DNA from 4 places in the Streptomyces sp. NPDC012835 genome. Region 4 is predicted to be linked to each of the others. Evidence: riboswitches for the same ligand, from Rfam matches in the RefSeq annotation. Region 4 holds a riboswitch; each other region holds the start of a gene.
The links. A riboswitch is a leader RNA that binds a small molecule or an ion and turns the genes downstream of it on or off. The one in region 4 is predicted to bind cobalamin.
Positions count from the first base shown of each region.

Region 1: linked by a shared signal. The riboswitch ahead of ACFY6S_RS24075 (ribonucleoside-diphosphate reductase subunit alpha) and the one ahead of ACFY6S_RS18925 (CoA-acylating methylmalonate-semialdehyde dehydrogenase) in region 4 are both predicted to bind cobalamin.
Region 2: linked by a shared signal. The riboswitch ahead of ACFY6S_RS07740 (cobalamin biosynthesis protein) and the one ahead of ACFY6S_RS18925 (CoA-acylating methylmalonate-semialdehyde dehydrogenase) in region 4 are both predicted to bind cobalamin.
Region 3: linked by a shared signal. The riboswitch ahead of ACFY6S_RS24535 (ABC transporter substrate-binding protein) and the one ahead of ACFY6S_RS18925 (CoA-acylating methylmalonate-semialdehyde dehydrogenase) in region 4 are both predicted to bind cobalamin.

Region 1 covers NZ_JBIBBW010000006.1:127,085-131,276, forward strand. Annotated here, with positions in the region: gene ACFY6S_RS24070 (ribonucleotide-diphosphate reductase subunit beta) at 1-2, opposite strand, end outside; gene ACFY6S_RS24075 (ribonucleoside-diphosphate reductase subunit alpha) at 2-2,413, opposite strand; cobalamin riboswitch at 2,570-2,714, opposite strand; gene ACFY6S_RS24080 (YbdD/YjiX family protein) at 2,855-3,073, opposite strand; gene ACFY6S_RS24085 (carbon starvation CstA family protein) at 3,070-4,192, opposite strand, start outside.
Region 2 covers NZ_JBIBBW010000002.1:50,036-54,227, forward strand. Annotated here, with positions in the region: gene ACFY6S_RS07725 (class II aldolase/adducin family protein) at 1-112, opposite strand, end outside; gene ACFY6S_RS07730 (anion permease) at 285-1,544, shown strand; gene ACFY6S_RS07735 (hypothetical protein) at 1,558-1,812, shown strand; cobalamin riboswitch at 1,874-2,026, shown strand; gene ACFY6S_RS07740 (cobalamin biosynthesis protein) at 2,060-3,067, shown strand; gene ACFY6S_RS07745 (cobyric acid synthase) at 3,064-4,192, shown strand, end outside.
Region 3 covers NZ_JBIBBW010000006.1:230,731-234,922, reverse strand. Annotated here, with positions in the region: gene ACFY6S_RS24545 (ABC transporter ATP-binding protein) at 1-189, opposite strand, end outside; gene ACFY6S_RS24540 (FecCD family ABC transporter permease) at 186-1,223, opposite strand; gene ACFY6S_RS24535 (ABC transporter substrate-binding protein) at 1,304-2,380, opposite strand; cobalamin riboswitch at 2,446-2,630, opposite strand; tRNA gene ACFY6S_RS24530 (tRNA-Arg) at 2,986-3,057, opposite strand; gene ACFY6S_RS24525 (Ku protein) at 3,132-4,136, opposite strand; gene ligD (non-homologous end-joining DNA ligase) at 4,178-4,192, shown strand, end outside.
Region 4 covers NZ_JBIBBW010000004.1:156,504-160,695, reverse strand. Annotated here, with positions in the region: gene ACFY6S_RS18935 (NAD(P)-dependent alcohol dehydrogenase) at 1-694, opposite strand, end outside; gene ACFY6S_RS18930 (AraC family transcriptional regulator) at 806-1,801, shown strand; cobalamin riboswitch at 1,953-2,131, shown strand; gene ACFY6S_RS18925 (CoA-acylating methylmalonate-semialdehyde dehydrogenase) at 2,378-3,877, shown strand; gene ACFY6S_RS18920 (acyl-CoA dehydrogenase family protein) at 3,874-4,192, shown strand, end outside.

The DNA of each region.
Region 1 (4,192 bases), on a different contig from region 4:
ATTACTGGCATGCCTCGCAGGACTCGGGGTTTTCCAGGGAGCAGGCGATGGCGTCGTCGACCGAAGCCGCCTGCGCGGGTACGGGGGTGGGCTCCGGCCGTGACGTCGGTGACGTCTGCGACGCCTGCTGCGATCCCGCCGCGCGCGCGATCCTCGTCGCCGGGCGCGAGCGCAGGTAGTACGTCGTCTTGAGCCCCTTCTTCCAGGCGTACGCGTACATCGAGCTGAGCTTCCCGATGGTCGGCGTCTCCAGGAACAGGTTCAGCGACTGGCTCTGGTCCAGGAACGGTGTCCGCGCGGCGGCCATGTCGATCAGGCCGCGCTGCGGGATCTCCCAGGCCGTACGGAACAGCTCCCGCACCTCCGCCGGGACCCAGCCGAACCCGGCCACCGAGCCGCTGGACTCGCGCAGCGCCTCGCGGGTCTGCGCGTCCCAGACGCCGAGCCGCTTCAACTCGTCCACCAGGTACGAGTTGACCTGGAGGAACTCGCCCGACAGCGTCTCGCGCTTGAAGAGGTTGGAGACCTGCGGCTCGATGCACTCGTACACGCCGGCGATCGAGGCGATGGTCGCCGTCGGGGCGATGGCCAGCAGCAGCGAGTTGCGCATGCCGGTGGTGGCGATCCGCGCGCGCAGCGCGTCCCAGCGCTCCGGCCAGGTCAGCTCCACGTCGTAGTGGTCGGGGTGCAGGACCCCGCGCGCGGCGCGCGTCCTGGACCAGGCGGGCAGCGGGCCGCTGCGCTCGGCGAGGTCGCAGGACGCCTCGTAGGCGGCGAGCATGATCCGCTCGGCGATGCGCGTCGAGAGGGCGGCGGCCTCGGGGGAGTCGAAGGGCAGCCGCTTCTTGAAGAAGACGTCCTGGAGGCCCATCGCGCCCAGGCCCACCGGGCGCCACTTCGCGTTGGAGCGGCCCGCCTGCTCGGTCGGGTAGAAGTTGATGTCCACGACGCGGTCGAGGAAGGTGACGGCCGTGCGGACGGTCTCGTCCAGCCGCTCCCAGTCGATCTCGCCCGACTCCAGCACGAAGGCGCCGAGGTTGATCGACCCCAGGTTGCAGACGGCCGTCTCGCCGTCGTCCGTGACTTCGAGGATCTCCGTGCACAGGTTGGAGCTGTGCACGGTGTGGCCGGGCTCGGCGGTCTGGTTGGCCGTACGGTTCGACGCGTCCTTGAAGGTCATCCAGCCGTTGCCGGTCTGGGCGAGGGTGCGCATCATCCGGCCGTACAGCTCGCGCGCCGGAAGGGACCTGCGGGCCAGGCCGTCCGCCTCGGCCTTGCGGTACGCGGCGTCGAACTCGTCGCCCCACAGGTCCACCAGCTCCGGCACGTCGGCCGGCGAGAACAGCGACCAGTCGCCGTCGGACTCGACCCGGCGCATGAACTCGTCCGGGATCCAGTGGGCGAGGTTCAGGTTGTGCGTGCGCCGGGCCTCCTCGCCCGTGTTGTCGCGCAGCTCCAGGAACTCCTCCAGGTCCGCGTGCCAGGTCTCCAGGTAGACGCAGGCCGCGCCCTTGCGCCGGCCGCCCTGGTTGACGGCCGCGACCGAGGAGTCGAGCGTGCGCAGGAACGGGACGATGCCGTTGGAGTGGCCGTTCGTCCCCCGGATCAGCGAACCGCGCGAGCGGATACGGGAGTACGAGAGCCCGATGCCCCCCGCGTGCTTCGAGAGGCGCGCCACCTGGTGGTAGCGGTCGTAGATGGAGTCCAGCTCGTCCAGCGGGGAGTCCAGCAGATAGCAGGAGGACATCTGCGGGTGGCGGGTGCCGGAGTTGAAGAGGGTGGGGGAGGAGGGGAGGTATTCGAGCCGGCTCATCAGCGTGTAGAGCCGCCCGACCTCGTCCGCCGCCCGGTCGCTCTCGTCCTCCGCGAGCCCGGCGGCGACGCGCGCCATGAAGTGCTGGGGGGTCTCGATGACCTGGCGGGTGATCGGGTGCCGGAGCAGATAGCGGCTGTAGAGCGTCCGCAGCCCGAAGTAGCCGAAGCGGTCGTCGGCGGCGGGGTCGATCATCGCGTCGAGCCGGGCCGCGTGGAGCGCGACGAAGGCGGCCGTGCGGTCCGCGATCAGGCCCTCGCGGCTGCCGACGGCGACGGACGCGGAGAACGACAGGGCGCCCTGGCCGGCCGCCTCGTCCGCGATCGTACGGGTGAGCAGCCTGGCCGCGAGCCGGGAGTACGCCGGGTCCTCGGAGATCAGCCCGGCCGCCGCCTCGGTGGCCAGCTCCCGCAACTCGGCCTCGTCCGAGCGGGCGTTGCGGCCCCGCAGCGCGGCGGCGGCGACCCGGCCCGGGTCGGTGTCGGGCAGATCGGCGGTCAGGTCCGTCAGGGTCCGCAGCAACGCGGTGCCGGGTCCGTCGGCCGTCGGCTCGGCGGTTTCCGTAACGGCTGAGACCGGATCGGCTGGCGCGATGGTCACGGTGATGCTCTCCCTCGCTCGGCTCTGGGCCGGCGGAGGGGAACGGGGAGCGGCCGCGCGCAGGGGTCCGCGGCCCGGGTTCCGGGCGCTACCCACTCCGTGCGGCGTCCACCGGCCCAACCGCGAGGCCCGGACGTCTGAACGTCCGGATCGGGTCGAGCCGGACGTACCGTCGGCAGGTACCCGGACTTACGCGGGCGTGACAAATCACGCCAACGCACACCGTTGCGGGACAGTTCCGGATTCGCACCGGATTCCCCTGCGTCGACAGCGAGGTCGAGCATACATCTGGGGGGCGGCTGCGATATCACCCCCCAGATGTTGTGTCGTGGCTCGCTTCGGTGACCGCCCTCGGCACAAGGGAAGGGCCGCCGTGCCCCCGTGAGGGAGGCCCGGCGGCCCCTGGGCGCCCGGCAGCCACGCGGTGCGGGTCCGGCCCGCTCAGCAGCAGCGGAAGCCCTCGCGCGGGTCGGCCTCGCGGGCGTCCGTGCGGCTGCGTTCGAAGGCCCGGCGGCTCATGACGGGCCCTCCCGGGTCGTGGGCGGCGGCGTGGGCGACGTACCGGTCGTACGTCGACTCGCCGGTCAGCTCACGGACGTACCAGCGGACGCGGCCGGCGAGGTGCCGCGCCCTGGCGGCCACGGTCCCGGTCGCCGTCATGAGACGCCGCTTCCCGCTCCCGCGCCCGCCTTCGCCTCGGCGTCCGCCAGCTCGGCCTTCTCCTCCGGGGTGGGGATCATCCCCGCCGGGGCGACGATCCGGGACCTGACGTACGGCGTCTCCGACAGCTTCACGCTCTCCGGCGCGCGGATCGCCGTGAGGCAGACCCGTGCGGCGTCCGCGATGACCACGAGGATCAGCAGCGCGAAGAGGGCCGACAGGACCCCGTCCACCGTGGAGTTGGTCACGACCGTGTGCATGTCGTCCATGGTCTTGGCGGGCGGCAGCACCTCGCCCCGGTCGATGGCCGACCGGTACACGTCGCGCTGGGTGAAGAAGCCCACCTTGGGGTCGCCGGAGAAGATCTTCTGCCAGCTCGCCGTGAGCGTGACGGCGGCGTCCCAGGCGAGCGGTACGCCGGTCACCCAGGCCCATTTCAGCCGGCCGGACTTGACCAGCAGCGTGGTGCAGACGGCGAGGGCCACCGCCGCCAGCAGCTGGTTGGCGATGCCGAACAGCGGGAACAGCTGGTTGATGCCGCCCAGCGGGTCATGGACGCCGACCCACAGGAAGTAGCCCCAGCCGCCGACCACCACCGCGCTGGCGAACCAGACGCCCGGCTTCCAGCTGACCTGGCGCATCGGCTTGTACACATTGCCGAGCATGTCCTGGAGCATGAAGCGCCCGACACGGGTGCCCGCGTCCACCGTCGTGAGAATGAACAGCGCCTCGAACATGATCGCGAAGTGGTACCAGAACGCCTTCATCGTGGCACCGCCGACGACGGACGAGAAGATCTCCGACATGCCGAGGGCGAAGGTCGGGGCGCCGCCGGTCCGCGACAGCAGACTGGTCTCCTCGACGTCCTTGGCCGCCTGGGCGAGTTGGTCGGGCGAGATGCTGAAGCCGAGCTGGGCGACCGCCTGCGACGCCGACTCGACCGTACCGCCGATGACCCCGGCCGGGGAGTTGACCGCGAAGTACAGGCCCGGGTCGATGACACAGGCCGTGATCATCGCCATGATCGCGACGAACGACTCGGTCAGCATCGCGCCGTAGCCGATCATCCGGATCTGGGTCTCCTTCTGGACCATCTTCGGGGTGGTGCCCGAGGAGATC
Region 2 (4,192 bases), on a different contig from region 4:
AGACATTCCCCGAGGTGCCGACGACCAGCCCCTCGGCAGCCGTCCTGCGGGCGGTGGCGACCAGTTCCCGCCATGCCTCTTCCGTCGTGTCGCGCCCTCTCCGATGCGTCATGGGCCGATCCTGTCAGGTGCCGGGCCGAGGGCAGTGCCGTCTCGGTGAACCGATGACGGAGGGCTCCGCGAGAGCGAACACCGCGAAGTCCCGCCCAGTTCATCTTCCGTTCACCCTGACTCCTTACGTTCACCGAGGCCACCGACGTCGAACGATTGCCTGGGTCAGGTCAATGGAACACATCACGCTGCTGCTCGCGATCGTGATCGTGACAGCTCTCGTGTTCGATTTCACGAACGGTTTCCACGACACCGCCAACGCGATGGCCACCACCATCTCGACCGGCGCTCTGAAGCCCAAGGTCGCGGTGGGCATGTCCGCGGTCCTGAATCTTGTCGGCGCGTTCCTGTCGGTGGAGGTCGCCAGAACGATCTCCGGCGGCCTCATCAACGAACAGGGCATCAGAACAGAAGTGATCTTCGCGGCGCTCGTCGGCGCGATTCTCTGGAATCTGTTCACCTGGCTCCTCGGTCTGCCCTCCAGCTCCTCGCACGCGCTGTTCGGCGGTCTGATCGGCGCCACGCTGATGTCGGTCGGCGCCTCCGGCGTGAACGGCGGCGTCGTCGTCACCAAGGTGCTGATCCCCGCCCTCGCCGCGCCCGTCGTCGCCGGTGTGGCCGCCATGCTGGCCACGAGGCTGACGTACCGGATCGGCCGGAACACGGACGAGAAGGCCACCGCCAAGGGGTACCGCGCGGGCCAGATCGCCTCCGCCGGTCTCGTCTCCCTCGCGCACGGCACCAACGACGCGCAGAAGACCATGGGCGTCATCACGCTCGCGCTGGTGACCGGCGGCGTGCTCGCCCCGGGCTCCAACCCGCCGGTGTGGGTCATCGTCTCGGCCGGTCTGGCGATCGCGCTCGGTACGTACCTCGGCGGCTGGCGCATCATCCGCACCATGGGCACCGGGCTCACCGATCTCCGCCCGCAGCAGGGCTTCGCCGCGCAGACCAGCGCAGCGACCGTGATCCTGGCCTCCTCGCACCTGGGCTTCTCGCTCTCCACCACGCAGTCCTGCTCCGGCGCCGTGATGGGCGCCGGTCTCGGCCGCAAGGGCGGGGTGGTCCGCTGGTCCACCGCCACCCGGATGTTCGTCGCCTGGGGGCTGACCCTGCCGGCCGCCGGACTGGTCGCCGCGGGCGCCGAGTTCCTCACCGGTCAGGGCACCTGGGGGATCGCGGCCGTCGCCGTCCTGCTCGTCGCGGGATCGGGAGCGATCTGGCTCGTCTCGCGGCGGCAGCCGATAGACCACACGAACGTCACCGACGGCGCGGAGTCCCCGGCCACCGCGGCCCCCGACGTGACGGATGTCGTGACGACCGCCGTCGTCGCCGTCACCCCGCCGCCCGCCGGGTCCGCGCAGGATCTGTCGGCCACCATCCACGCCCCCACCGGTCCCGCCGGTGAGCCCGCGCGCACCGCCACGGTCTGAAGGAAGTCATCGCATGAACATCGACTGGGCGGCGCTCGGCTCCGTCTTCGGCGTCAGTCTCGTGACCACCGTGGCCCTGGTGGGCCTGTTCACCCTGGGCATCGTGGCCCTCGCCAGGCCGGAGCGGCAGCCGGCCGAGAGCGGCGCGCGGGGCGCCGGGCCCGGCGCCACCGGATCGGCCGTGGCCGTCCGCACGGCGGGCGCCTGCGTCTGCTTCGCACTCTGTCTGGCCGCCGTGGCGTACGGGATCTATCTGATCGTGGCCTGACCCGCCACCTCGTGTGGGGCTCGGCACACTGCCCCGTCGCAGGTCAAGGCGGAGTTGACGGGTCTTTCGACGGCGTGGTGGACTGCCGGGGCCATACACGGCGGCAGAAGAGGAAGCCGGTGCGAATCCGGCGCGGTCCCGCCACTGTCACCGCGAGCGACCCGCGTGGCCGCTCCGGAAGCCAGGAACTCCTGCCGCCGCGTCACGTCGAACCGGGGCGCGGACCCTGAGTGAGGACAATTTCGCCATGCCTGGCCGCGCTTCCGCCGCCGCGCGCGGCGGCGGCTCAGCCGTCGCCGAGCGGGTCTTCGCCTACGGTGCCACCGCCGGCCTGCTGGCCGACCTGGTCCTCGCCGACCCCCGCCGGGGCCATCCGGTCGCGGCGTTCGGCCGGGCGGCCGGGGCCGTCGAGCGCGTCCTGTGGCGCGACCACCGCGGCTGGGGCGCGCTGCACACGGCGGTGTGCGCCGGTGGCGCCGCCGGGGCCGCCGCGCTGGCGGCCCGTGCCGTACGCCACCGTCCCGCCGTCGCCACCGCCCTCACCGCCGCCGCCACCTGGTCCGTGGTCGGCGGGACCTCGCTGGGCCGCGAGGCGCGGGCGATCGGCGCGGCGCTGGCCGCCGGGGACGTCGAGGGGGCCAGGGAGCGGCTGCCGCACCTGTGCGGGCGGGACCCGCAGGCGCTGGACGCGGCTCAGATCGCGCGGGCCGTCGTGGAGTCCGTCGCCGAGAACACCTCGGACGCCGTCGTGGGCGCGCTGGTGTGGGGCGCCGTCGCGGGTCCCGCCGGGCTGGCCGGGTTCCGGGCCGTGAACACGCTGGACGCGATGGTGGGGCACAGGAGCGCGCGGTACCGCCGCTTCGGCTGGGCCTCCGCGCGGCTCGACGACGCCGCCGGATGGCCGGGCGCCCGGCTGACCACCGCGCTCGCGATCGTCGCGGGCGGCGATCCGCGCGGCGCGCTGCGGGCCGTACGGCAGGACGCGGCGCGGCACCCGAGCCCCAACGCGGGCCCGGTGGAGGCGTCGTTCGCGGGCGCGCTGGGGGTACGGCTGGGCGGCACCCTCGCGTACGGCGGCCGGGTCGAGCACCGGCCGGTGCTGAACGGCGGCGGGCGGCCCGTCGAGGTCGGGGACATCGAACGCGCGGTACGCCTGTCGCGCCGGGTCAACGCGCTGGCCCTGGCGGCCTGTGTGGCCGGCCGGATCGGGTACGGCGCCATGCGGCGGTCGGCCGCGCGAAGGAGGAACGGATGAGCCGGGGCGGGCGCGGCGGTGGTCTCCTGATAGCCGGGACCACCTCCGACGCGGGCAAGAGCGTCGTCACGGCGGGAATCTGCCGGTGGCTGGCGCGACGCGGGCTGAAGGTGGCGCCGTTCAAGGGGCAGAACATGTCCCTGAACTCGTTCGTGACGCGTGAGGGCGCCGAGATCGGGCGCGCCCAGGCGATGCAGGCGCAGGCCGCGCGGGTGGAGCCGACCGCGCTGATGAACCCCGTCCTCCTCAAGCCGGGCGGCGACCGCAGCAGCCAGGTGGTGCTGATGGGTCGGCCCGTCGGGGAACTGAGCGCGACCGACTACCACGGGGGCCGGCGCGAGGCGCTGCTCGGCACCGTACTGGAGTGCCTGGAGGAGCTGCGGGCCGGCCACGACGCGGTGATCTGCGAGGGCGCGGGCAGCCCGGCCGAGATCAATCTGCGCCGTACGGACATCGTCAACATGGGCATCGCGCGGGCCGCGCGGCTGCCGGTGGTCGTGGTCGGGGACATCGACAGGGGCGGGGTCTTCGCGTCGTTCTTCGGCACGACGGCGCTGCTGGCGCCGGAGGACCAGGAGCTGCTCGCGGGCTATCTCGTCAACAAGTTCCGGGGCGACGTGTCGCTGCTGGAGCCCGGTCTGGAGATGCTGCGCGGGCTGACCGGGCGGGCGACGCTCGGCGTGCTGCCCTTCCGGCACGGTCTGGGCATCGACGAGGAGGACGGGCTGCGTGTCTCCCTGCGCGGCACGGTGCGCGAGTCGGCGGTGGCTGCCCCGTACGGCGAGGATGTGCTGCGGGTCGCGGTCTGCGCCGTACCGCTGATGTCGAACTTCACGGATGTGGACGCGCTGGCGGCCGAGCCGGGGGTCGTCGTGCGGTTCGTGGACCGGCCGCAGGAGCTGGCCGACGCGGATCTGGTGGTCGTGCCGGGCACCCGCGGCACGGTGCGGGCGCTGGCGTGGCTGCGCGAGCGCGGACTCGCGGACGCCCTCGCCCGGCGGGCCGCCGAGGGCCGTCCCGTGCTGGGGATCTGCGGCGGCTACCAGGTCCTGGGCGAGCGCATCGACGACGAGGTGGAGTCGCGGGCGGGCACGGTGTCCGGGCTGGGGCTGCTGCCGGTGCGCG
Region 3 (4,192 bases), on a different contig from region 4:
GACGCCGGAGGCGGGGGCGAGGACTCCGGCGAGCAGCCGCAGGAGGGTGGACTTGCCGGAGCCGTTCGGCCCGAGCAGCCCGAAGGTGGAGCCGGGCGCGGGCGCGAGGCCGACGCCGTCGAGGATGAGCCGGCCGCCGGCGGTACGGGAGACGCGCTCGGCGCGCAGACCACTGCGCGGGGCGTTCATGACGCGACGCGCCGCCCTCGGTAGAGGACCAGTACGAACGCCGGTACGCCGATCAGGGACGTCACCACGCCCACCGGTACCTCCTGCGGGTCGAGCACGGTACGGGCCAGGGTGTCGACCCAGACCAGGAACACCGCCCCGGCCAGGGCCGTCACCGGCAGCAGCCTGCCGTGTCCCGGGCCGACCAGCGCGCGGGCGGCGTGCGGCAGCACGAGACCGACGAAGCCGATCGCCCCCGCCGAGCTGACCAGCGCCGCCGTCAGCAGGGCCGTCACGCAGAGCAGCACCAGGCGGGTACGGGCGACGGAGACGCCGAGTGTGGCGGCGGCCTCCTGCCCGAACGCGAACGCGTCGAGGGTCCTGGCGTACCCGCCGCACACCAGCAGCGCGAACGCGAGCACCGCCGAGCAGACCCACACATCGGTCCAGCCCGCGCCGCTGAGCGAGCCGAGCAGCCAGAACAGCACGCCGCGCGTGGTCTCCGCGCTGGCCGACGTCATGACGACGAAGGAGGTGAGCGCGGAGAACAGCTGCATCGCCGCGACCCCGGAGAGCACCACCCGGTCCGTCGTCCCGCCGAGCGTGTGGCTGAGCACCAGCACCATCGCGAACGAGCAGAGGGCGCCCAGGAACGCGCCGCCGGAGACGGACAGCGCGCCGCCGCCCGTCCCGAGGACGACGACGAGCACGGCGCCGGTGGAGGCGCCCGAGGAGACGCCGAGGACGAACGGGTCGGCGAGCGGGTTGCGCAGCAGCGCCTGCATGACCGCCCCGCACACCGCGAGCCCGGCGCCGCACACGGCCGCGAGCAGGGTGCGCGGCAGCCGCAGGTTCCATACGATCCCGTCGCGGATCGGGGAGAGCCGGGACTCGCCCCAGCCGAGATGCCCGGCCACCACGGACCAGACGTCACCGACGCGGATCTGCGCCGGACCGATGGTGATGGCGACCGCGACGGAGGCGACCAGCGCGGCGAGCCCGCCGAAGCACAGGAGCAGCGCGCGCGGGCTCCCCGGCCCCCACAGGCTCCGCAGGCCGCGCGCGGGCACGCCGGTCACGGCCGTACCGGCGCCGGGGTCCAGGACGGCGTCCCGCTCCCGCTCCCGCTGGGCGGTCACTTCGCGGGCACGTACGAGCGCAGGGCGGCGGCGACCTTCTCGACGCCTTCGACCGTGCGGATGCTCGGGTTCATGGCCTGGCCGCTGAGCAGCACGTACCGCTTGTTCCTGACCGCGTCCATCTCCTTGGTGACCGGATTGGACTCCAGGAACTCGATCTTCTTGGCGGCCGTCTCCGCGGTCTGCGACTTGCGCGTGAGGTCGCCGATCACCAGGAAGTCGGGGTCGCGGTCGGCCACCGTCTCCCAGTTGATCTGCGGCCACTCGTCGTGGGTGTCGTCGAAGACGTTCTTCGCGCCGACGGCGTCGGTGATGATGCCGGGGGCGCCGCAGCAGCCGGCCATGTACGGGGAGTCGGAGTTGGCGAACCAGTAGAGCAGGGTGACCTTCCCGGTCTTCGCCGCGTCCAGCCCCGCCGTCGCCTTCGCCATCCGGGCCTCAAGACCGGCGACGACCTTCTCGCCGCGCTCCTCGACGCCGAAGACCTCGGCCAGGTCCCGTACCTCGCCGTAGATGCTCTCCATGGCCAGCGGGGTGGACCGGGCGCCGTCGGTGCCCACGGTCTTGTCGTTCTTGGTGCAGTCGGCGGGCGAGATGTACGTGGGCACCCCGAGCTTCTCGAACTGCTCCCGGGTGGCCACGCCGCCCTTGCCCAGCGTGGACAGGAACGAGGAGGCGACGAAGTCGGGCTCGGTGTCGAGGACCTTCTCGAAGGAGGGGTTGTTCTCCGCGATCCTGGGGACCTCGGCGTTGGCCTTCTCCAGCCCCTTCATCAGCGGGTCGGTCCAGGTGGCGGTCCCGGCCATACGGTCCGCCAGGCCGAGGGAGAGCATGATCTCCGTCGTGCCCTGGTTGAGCGAGACGGCACGGCTGGGCGGCGCGTCGATCCGTACCTGCTGTCCGCAGTTCTCGACGGTACGCGGATACCCGGCCGCCTCGCCCTTGGCGCCCTTCCCCGTGGCCGCCGCTTCGCCCTGTCCCTGACCGCCTCCCCCGCAGGCGGTCAGGGACAGGGCTCCGGCGAGGAGCAGGGCGCTGAGAGCGACGGGACGGAGCGGGCGCGCGATCGGCACGGTGGTTCCTCTGCGTTCGAGGGCCCATGCGCGGAGCCCGTTCGTACGGTGCTCCCCCGCCACCTGAAAGGACGGGGGTGGCCAGCAGGTCTTCGGACTCGGGTTCCCCCGGACGCGACGCCTTCCCGGACGGCTGCCGCCCAGTGGCCGATGCCACGCCCGTCACCCTCACCGCTGCGCGTCAGCTCCGGATTCCCACCGGATTCCCTGACCCACGTACATGGGTTCGACTGGCCTCGGCAAGCTATCACAGCCGAAAAACACCCCCGCCGAGCCTGTTTCCACAGGTGATCCGGGTTGCCGGGCGCCTCCGGCCGCCGCCCGTCGGAGGCGTGGCCGAACGCGGGCCCCTCTGTCGGAGGACCCGGCGTCTCCCCCGGCCGGACTGTGGATGACGGACGTGGGCGCCGGGCCCTGCCGCAAGTTCTCGCCGCCGCAGCCGAGTTGACGGCGCCGCGCCCGCGTCGGCGCTCCAGGGCCGCGCCCGCGCCCGCCCGCGGAACCTGGCGCGCGGTCACTCGCGGCCACACCCGCCCGCGCATACGCGAAGACCCCGGCCTCAGCGTTTCCGCTGGTGACGGGGTCTTTGGGCACCTCATACAAGGTGCCCCCGGCAGGATTCGAACCTGCGCACACGGCTCCGGAGGCCGTTGCTCTATCCCCTGAGCTACGGGGGCGCTTCGCCGTCTTGCCTGGCGACGTGGGAAACCTTACCAGCTTCGACGGGGTGGCCGTGAACAGGTATTTCGGCTCAGGCGGAGGCGCGTTTGGCGCGGGTGGTGGGGGCCTTCTTCGACGTGGTGTTCTTCTTGGCCGCAGCCGTCTTCCCGGTGGACTTGGCGGCGGTCTTGCCCGCCGTGCGCTTGGCGGACGCCGTCTTCTTCGCGGGGGTCTTCTTCGCCGCCGCCTTCTTGGCCGGCCCCCGCTCGCGGTCCGTGAGGTGGGTGACCTCGGCCTCGGCGGATCCGCCGTCCTCGCCACGGGACTTCTGGGCCGCGCGGACGCTGTTCTCCAGGGCGGCCATCAGGTCGATGACCTTGCCGCCCCCGTCGTCCGCCGGAGCGCGGCGCGGGGCCGGTTCGCCTTCGGACTTGGCCGCGATGAGTTCTTCCACGGCCTCGCGGTAGTCGTCGTGCAGGGAATCGAGGTCGACCGAGCCGAGGGTGTCCATCAGGGCGTCGGCCAGGTCGAGTTCGGCGTCGCGCACGGTCACGTCGGTCTCGGGGGCGACGCCCTCGGGGGCGCGGATCTCGTCCGGCCAGAGCAGGCCGTGCATGACGATGACGTCGTCGACCACCCGGAGCATGCCGAGCCGCTCGCGCCCGCGCAGCGCGAACTTGGCGATCGCGACCTTCTCGCCGCGCTTCAGCGCCTCCCGCAGCAGCGTGTACGGCTTGGCCGCGGGCACACCGCTCGCCGAGAGGTAGTACGCCGTGTCCATCTGGAGGGGGTCGATCTCGCTCGCGGGGACGAACGCGACGATCTCGATCGTCTTCGCCGTGGGCAGCGGCAGGGCGGCGAGGTCCTCGTCGGTGATCGGGATCATGACGCCGCCCGCGTCCTCGTACGCCTTGCCGATCTCCGGCGCCGTCACCTCCTCCCCGTCCAGTTCGCAGACCTTGCGGTAGCGGATCCGGCCGCCGTCCTCCTTGTGGATCTGGCGGAAGGAGATCGAGTGGTTCTCGGTGGCGTTGACCAGCTTGATCGGGATGCTGACCAGCCCGAAGGAGATCGCGCCGTTCCATATGGATCGCACGTTCCATCCCTTTCCTCACGTAATCATGGGATTCTCATCGTATGACGCCTATCACA
Region 4 (4,192 bases):
CACCGCCGATCTCCACGACGAGATCGGTACCGCGGCCGTCGGTCAGCTCCCGTACCCGCGCCCCCCATTCCGGCGTGCCGACGTAGTCCACGACATCGGACGCGCCGAGGGCGCGGAGGCGTTCGGCCTTCTCCGCACTGGAGGTGGTGGCCAGCACGCGGGCGCCGGCCGCGCGGGCGAATTGCAGCGCGAAGACGGACACGCCGCCCGACCCCTGGACGAGCACCGTGTCGCCCGGACCGATCCCGGACACGGCCGACCACGCGGTGAGCGCGGCGCACGGAAGCGTGGCCGCCTCCTCGAAGGACAGATGCTCCGGCACATCGGCCACGCTGTGCTCGGAGACGGCGATGTACTCGGTGAGCCATCCGTCGCGCTGCACCCCGTACAGCTCACCCCAGCCCTCGAAGGGGCCGTGGATCCAGCCCGGATGGAAGGTGCTCGCGACGCGGTCCCCGGCCCGGAACCGCGAGACGCCGTCCCCGACCGCCTCGACGACGCCCGCGCCGTCGGAGAGCGGGACCCGCCCCGGCGGCACGGCGACCGAGTATCTTCCGTTGGCGATGAGCAGATCGCGCGCGTTGAGCGAGCTGGCCCTGACCCGTACGAGCACCTCGCCCGCCGCCGGAACGGGCACCGGGCGCTCCACCGGGGAGAGTGGTCCGCCGTCGCCGTTCACCTGGAATGTCCGCATCGCTCGTCCCTCGTCCGTAGAACCGATGCCTGCACGCTAGCGCCGGTCGGCTGGACGGAATGTATCCTCGCGTCCGGGATTTGGTTCCGATCGTCCAGGAGAGGAGAGGGCATGGACCCGGTCGACGAGCTCCTCACCACGATGAAGATCGAGAACTCGCGGTATGTACGGGTGGACGCGCGTGCGCCGTGGGGCATCTCGTTCCCTCCCCGGCACCTCGCCCGGCTGCTGCTGATCTCCAGCGGATCGTGCCGGCTGACCTCGGACGTCCTCACCGAACCGCAGCGCCTCACGGCGGGCGACTGCCTCCTGGTCCGGGCGGGTGTGGACTTCGCGCTCCAGGACGCGCCGGGCAGCGAAGCCGTCGACTGCGACGGGGTGTTCGCCCGGGCGCCCGGCAACGTGGCGCGGGCCGGGGGCGACGGCGAGCTGACCGAGATCGTCTCCAGCCGGTTCGCTTTCGACGCCGCGGCGGCCGAGCCGCTGTTCGCGCTCCTGCCGCCGTTGTTCCGGCTGCGTCCGGACAACACGTCGGGCCGGCTGTTGCGCGCCACGTTCGACCTCGTCGCGCAGGAGAGCGAGGCGGCCGGGATCGGCGCCGGCTTCGTCACGAGCCGGCTGTCCGACGTCCTGTTCGTCCAGGCGCTGCGGGCCTGCTGGGCGACGGTCGGCGCCGGTTCCGTCGGGTGGCTCGCCGCCCTGCGGGAGCCGCGGCTGTCCGTCGCCATGGAGGAGATGCACGCTGACCTGGCCCATCCGTGGACGGTTGACGCGCTCGCCCGCAAGGCGGGGATGTCACGCTCGGCGTTCGCCGCCCTGTTCAAGGAGAAAGCGGGTGACACTCCGCTGAGCTACCTCATGTCCTGGCGTATGTACCGGGCGAAGGTCCTGCTCCGGGAGACCGCGCTGAGTGTGCAGGAGATCGCGGTCAGGGTCGGTTACGACACCGGTACGGCGCTGAGCCGCGCGTTCGCGCGCAGGGAGGGCATGTCACCGGGGGCCTGGCGGCAGTCGGCGGTCGGGCGGGCCGCCGGGTCGGGGGAGGGCGGCAACGGGAGGGAGAAGGCCGCCGCACCGGAACGGGGGGCACCGGACAGGACTGCCTGACGCGGCGGGCGGGCCGGAGGCCACGGACGGGCCGCGGCCGTGTCGACCGGGCCTGACGGGGCGCGCGTTCGACGCTACTGCCGTGCCCGCTCTCGCGGGCGACGGCTTCCCGCCGATGTGTGTGGCGGGGTGGACTTACTAGGACGTCCGACTATATCGTCGTGAGCAAGGTCCGCGGTGCAGGGAAGCCGGTGTGAAACCGGCACGGTCCCGCCACTGTGACCGGGGAGTGTGCTGCCATCCACACGCCACTGGCGAGGTCTGCCGGGAAGGCGGGCGGCACGCGGTGATCCGGGAGTCAGGATACCGGCCGCGGATGTTCCGTGTGGTCCACGAGGATGGAGCAGACACGCATGGCACCGGTCCGTACCCATGACCCTGGTGATCCGGCGGAGCGCACGCGCCCCCGCGCGCTTTCGTAGACCTTCGACGGCCAGACGGCCCTCGCGGTTCGCTTTTCCCACGGCTCGCCCCACCGAAGCGTCGACCGGTGTGCCCATGGCCGCACCGACCGATGCCCCCGGCTTCGGGCTGCCGTGGCATCCCCCGGATCTCACCTGACGAGAGCAGGCAACCATGGTCCGTGAACTCACCCATTTCGTCGGCGGCAGACACACCGCCGGCGCGTCCGGCCTCTTCGGCGACGTGTACGACCCCAACACCGGTACGGTGCAGGCCCGGGTGCCGCTCGCCGGCCGCGCGGAGACCGGGGCCGCGATCACCGACGCGGCCGCCGCGCAGCGGGAGTGGGGGCAGTGGAACCCGCAGCGGCGCGCCCGTGTCCTGCTGCGCTTCCTCCAACTCGTCGACGCCGAACGCGATTCCCTGGCGCGGACGCTGTCCGCCGAGCACGGCAAGACCGTGGCGGACGCACACGGCGACATCCAACGCGGCCTGGAGGTGATGGAGTTCGCCGCAGGCATCCCGCACCTGCTGAAGGGCGAGTTCAGCGACAACGCAGGCTCCGGTATCGATGTGCACTCGCTGCGCTCCCCGCTGGGTGTCGTCGCCGGGATCACCCCGTTCAACTTCCCCGCGATGATCCCCCTGTGGAAGGCGGCCCCCGCCCTCGCCTGCGGCAACGCCTTCATTCTGAAGCCGTCCGAGCGTGACCCGTCCGTGCCGTTGCGGCTGGCCGAACTGTTCGTCGAGGCGGGACTCCCGCCCGGGGTCCTCAATGTGGTCAACGGCGGCAAGGAGACCGTCGACACCCTTCTGGAGGACCCCAGGGTCCAGGCCCTCGGCTTCGTCGGCTCCAGCAGGATCGCCGCGCACATCTATACCACGGCCGCCGCCCACGGCAAGCGCGCCCAGTGCTTCGGCGGCGCCAAGAACCACATGATCGTCATGCCGGACGCCGACCTCGACCAGGCCGTCGACGCGCTCATCGGGGCCGGATACGGGTCAGCGGGCGAGCGCTGCATGGCGATCTCCGTGGCCGTGCCCGTCGGCGAGGAGACCGCCGACGCGCTCGTCGCCGCGCTCAAGGAGCGCATCGGGACGCTCCGTATCGGCCGATCCGACGACCCGGACGCCGACTTCGGCCCCCTGGTGAGCCGCGACGCCCTCGACCGGGTGCGGCGCTACGTGGACATAGGGGTCAACGAGGGAGCCGAACTCGTCGTGGACGGAAGGGACTTCTCGTTGCCCGGACACGAGAACGGGTTCTTCGCGGGCGCCTCCCTCTTCGACCGGGTCGGTACCCGGATGCGGATCTACCGCGAGGAGATCTTCGGCCCGGTGCTGTGCGTCGCACGGGCCGCCGACTACGAGGAGGCGCTGCGGCTGCCCAGTGAACACCCGTACGGGAACGGAGTCGCGATCTTCACCAGGGACGGTGACACCGCACGCGACTTCACCCGGCGGGTGAACACCGGCATGGTCGGCGTCAACGTCCCCATCCCGGTACCCGTCGCGTACCACACCTTCGGAGGCTGGAAGCGGTCCGGTTTCGGCGACCTGAACCAGCACGGTCCCGACGCCGTCCGCTTCTACACCCGCACCAAGACCGTCACCTCGCGCTGGCCCTCGGGGGCGAAAGAAGGCGCGAGCTTCACCATCCCCACCATGGGATGAGCGCCATGACCACCTCGCTCACCGAAGACCAGCAGGCACTTGTCGAGACCACCCTCGATTTCGCGCAGGACCAGCTGGCCCCCCACGCCGTCCGGTGGGACCAGGAAAAGCACTTCCCCCTCGACGTGCTGCGCAAGGCGGCCGGGCTCGGCCTCGGCGGTGTGTACGTACGGGAGGAAGTGGGCGGCAGCGGCCTCACCCGGGCCGACGGGGTCCTCGTCTTCGAGGCGCTGGCCTCCGGCTGCCCCTCCATCGCGGGCTACCTCTCCATCCACAACATGGTCGCCTGGATGATCGACCGCCACGGCGACCCGG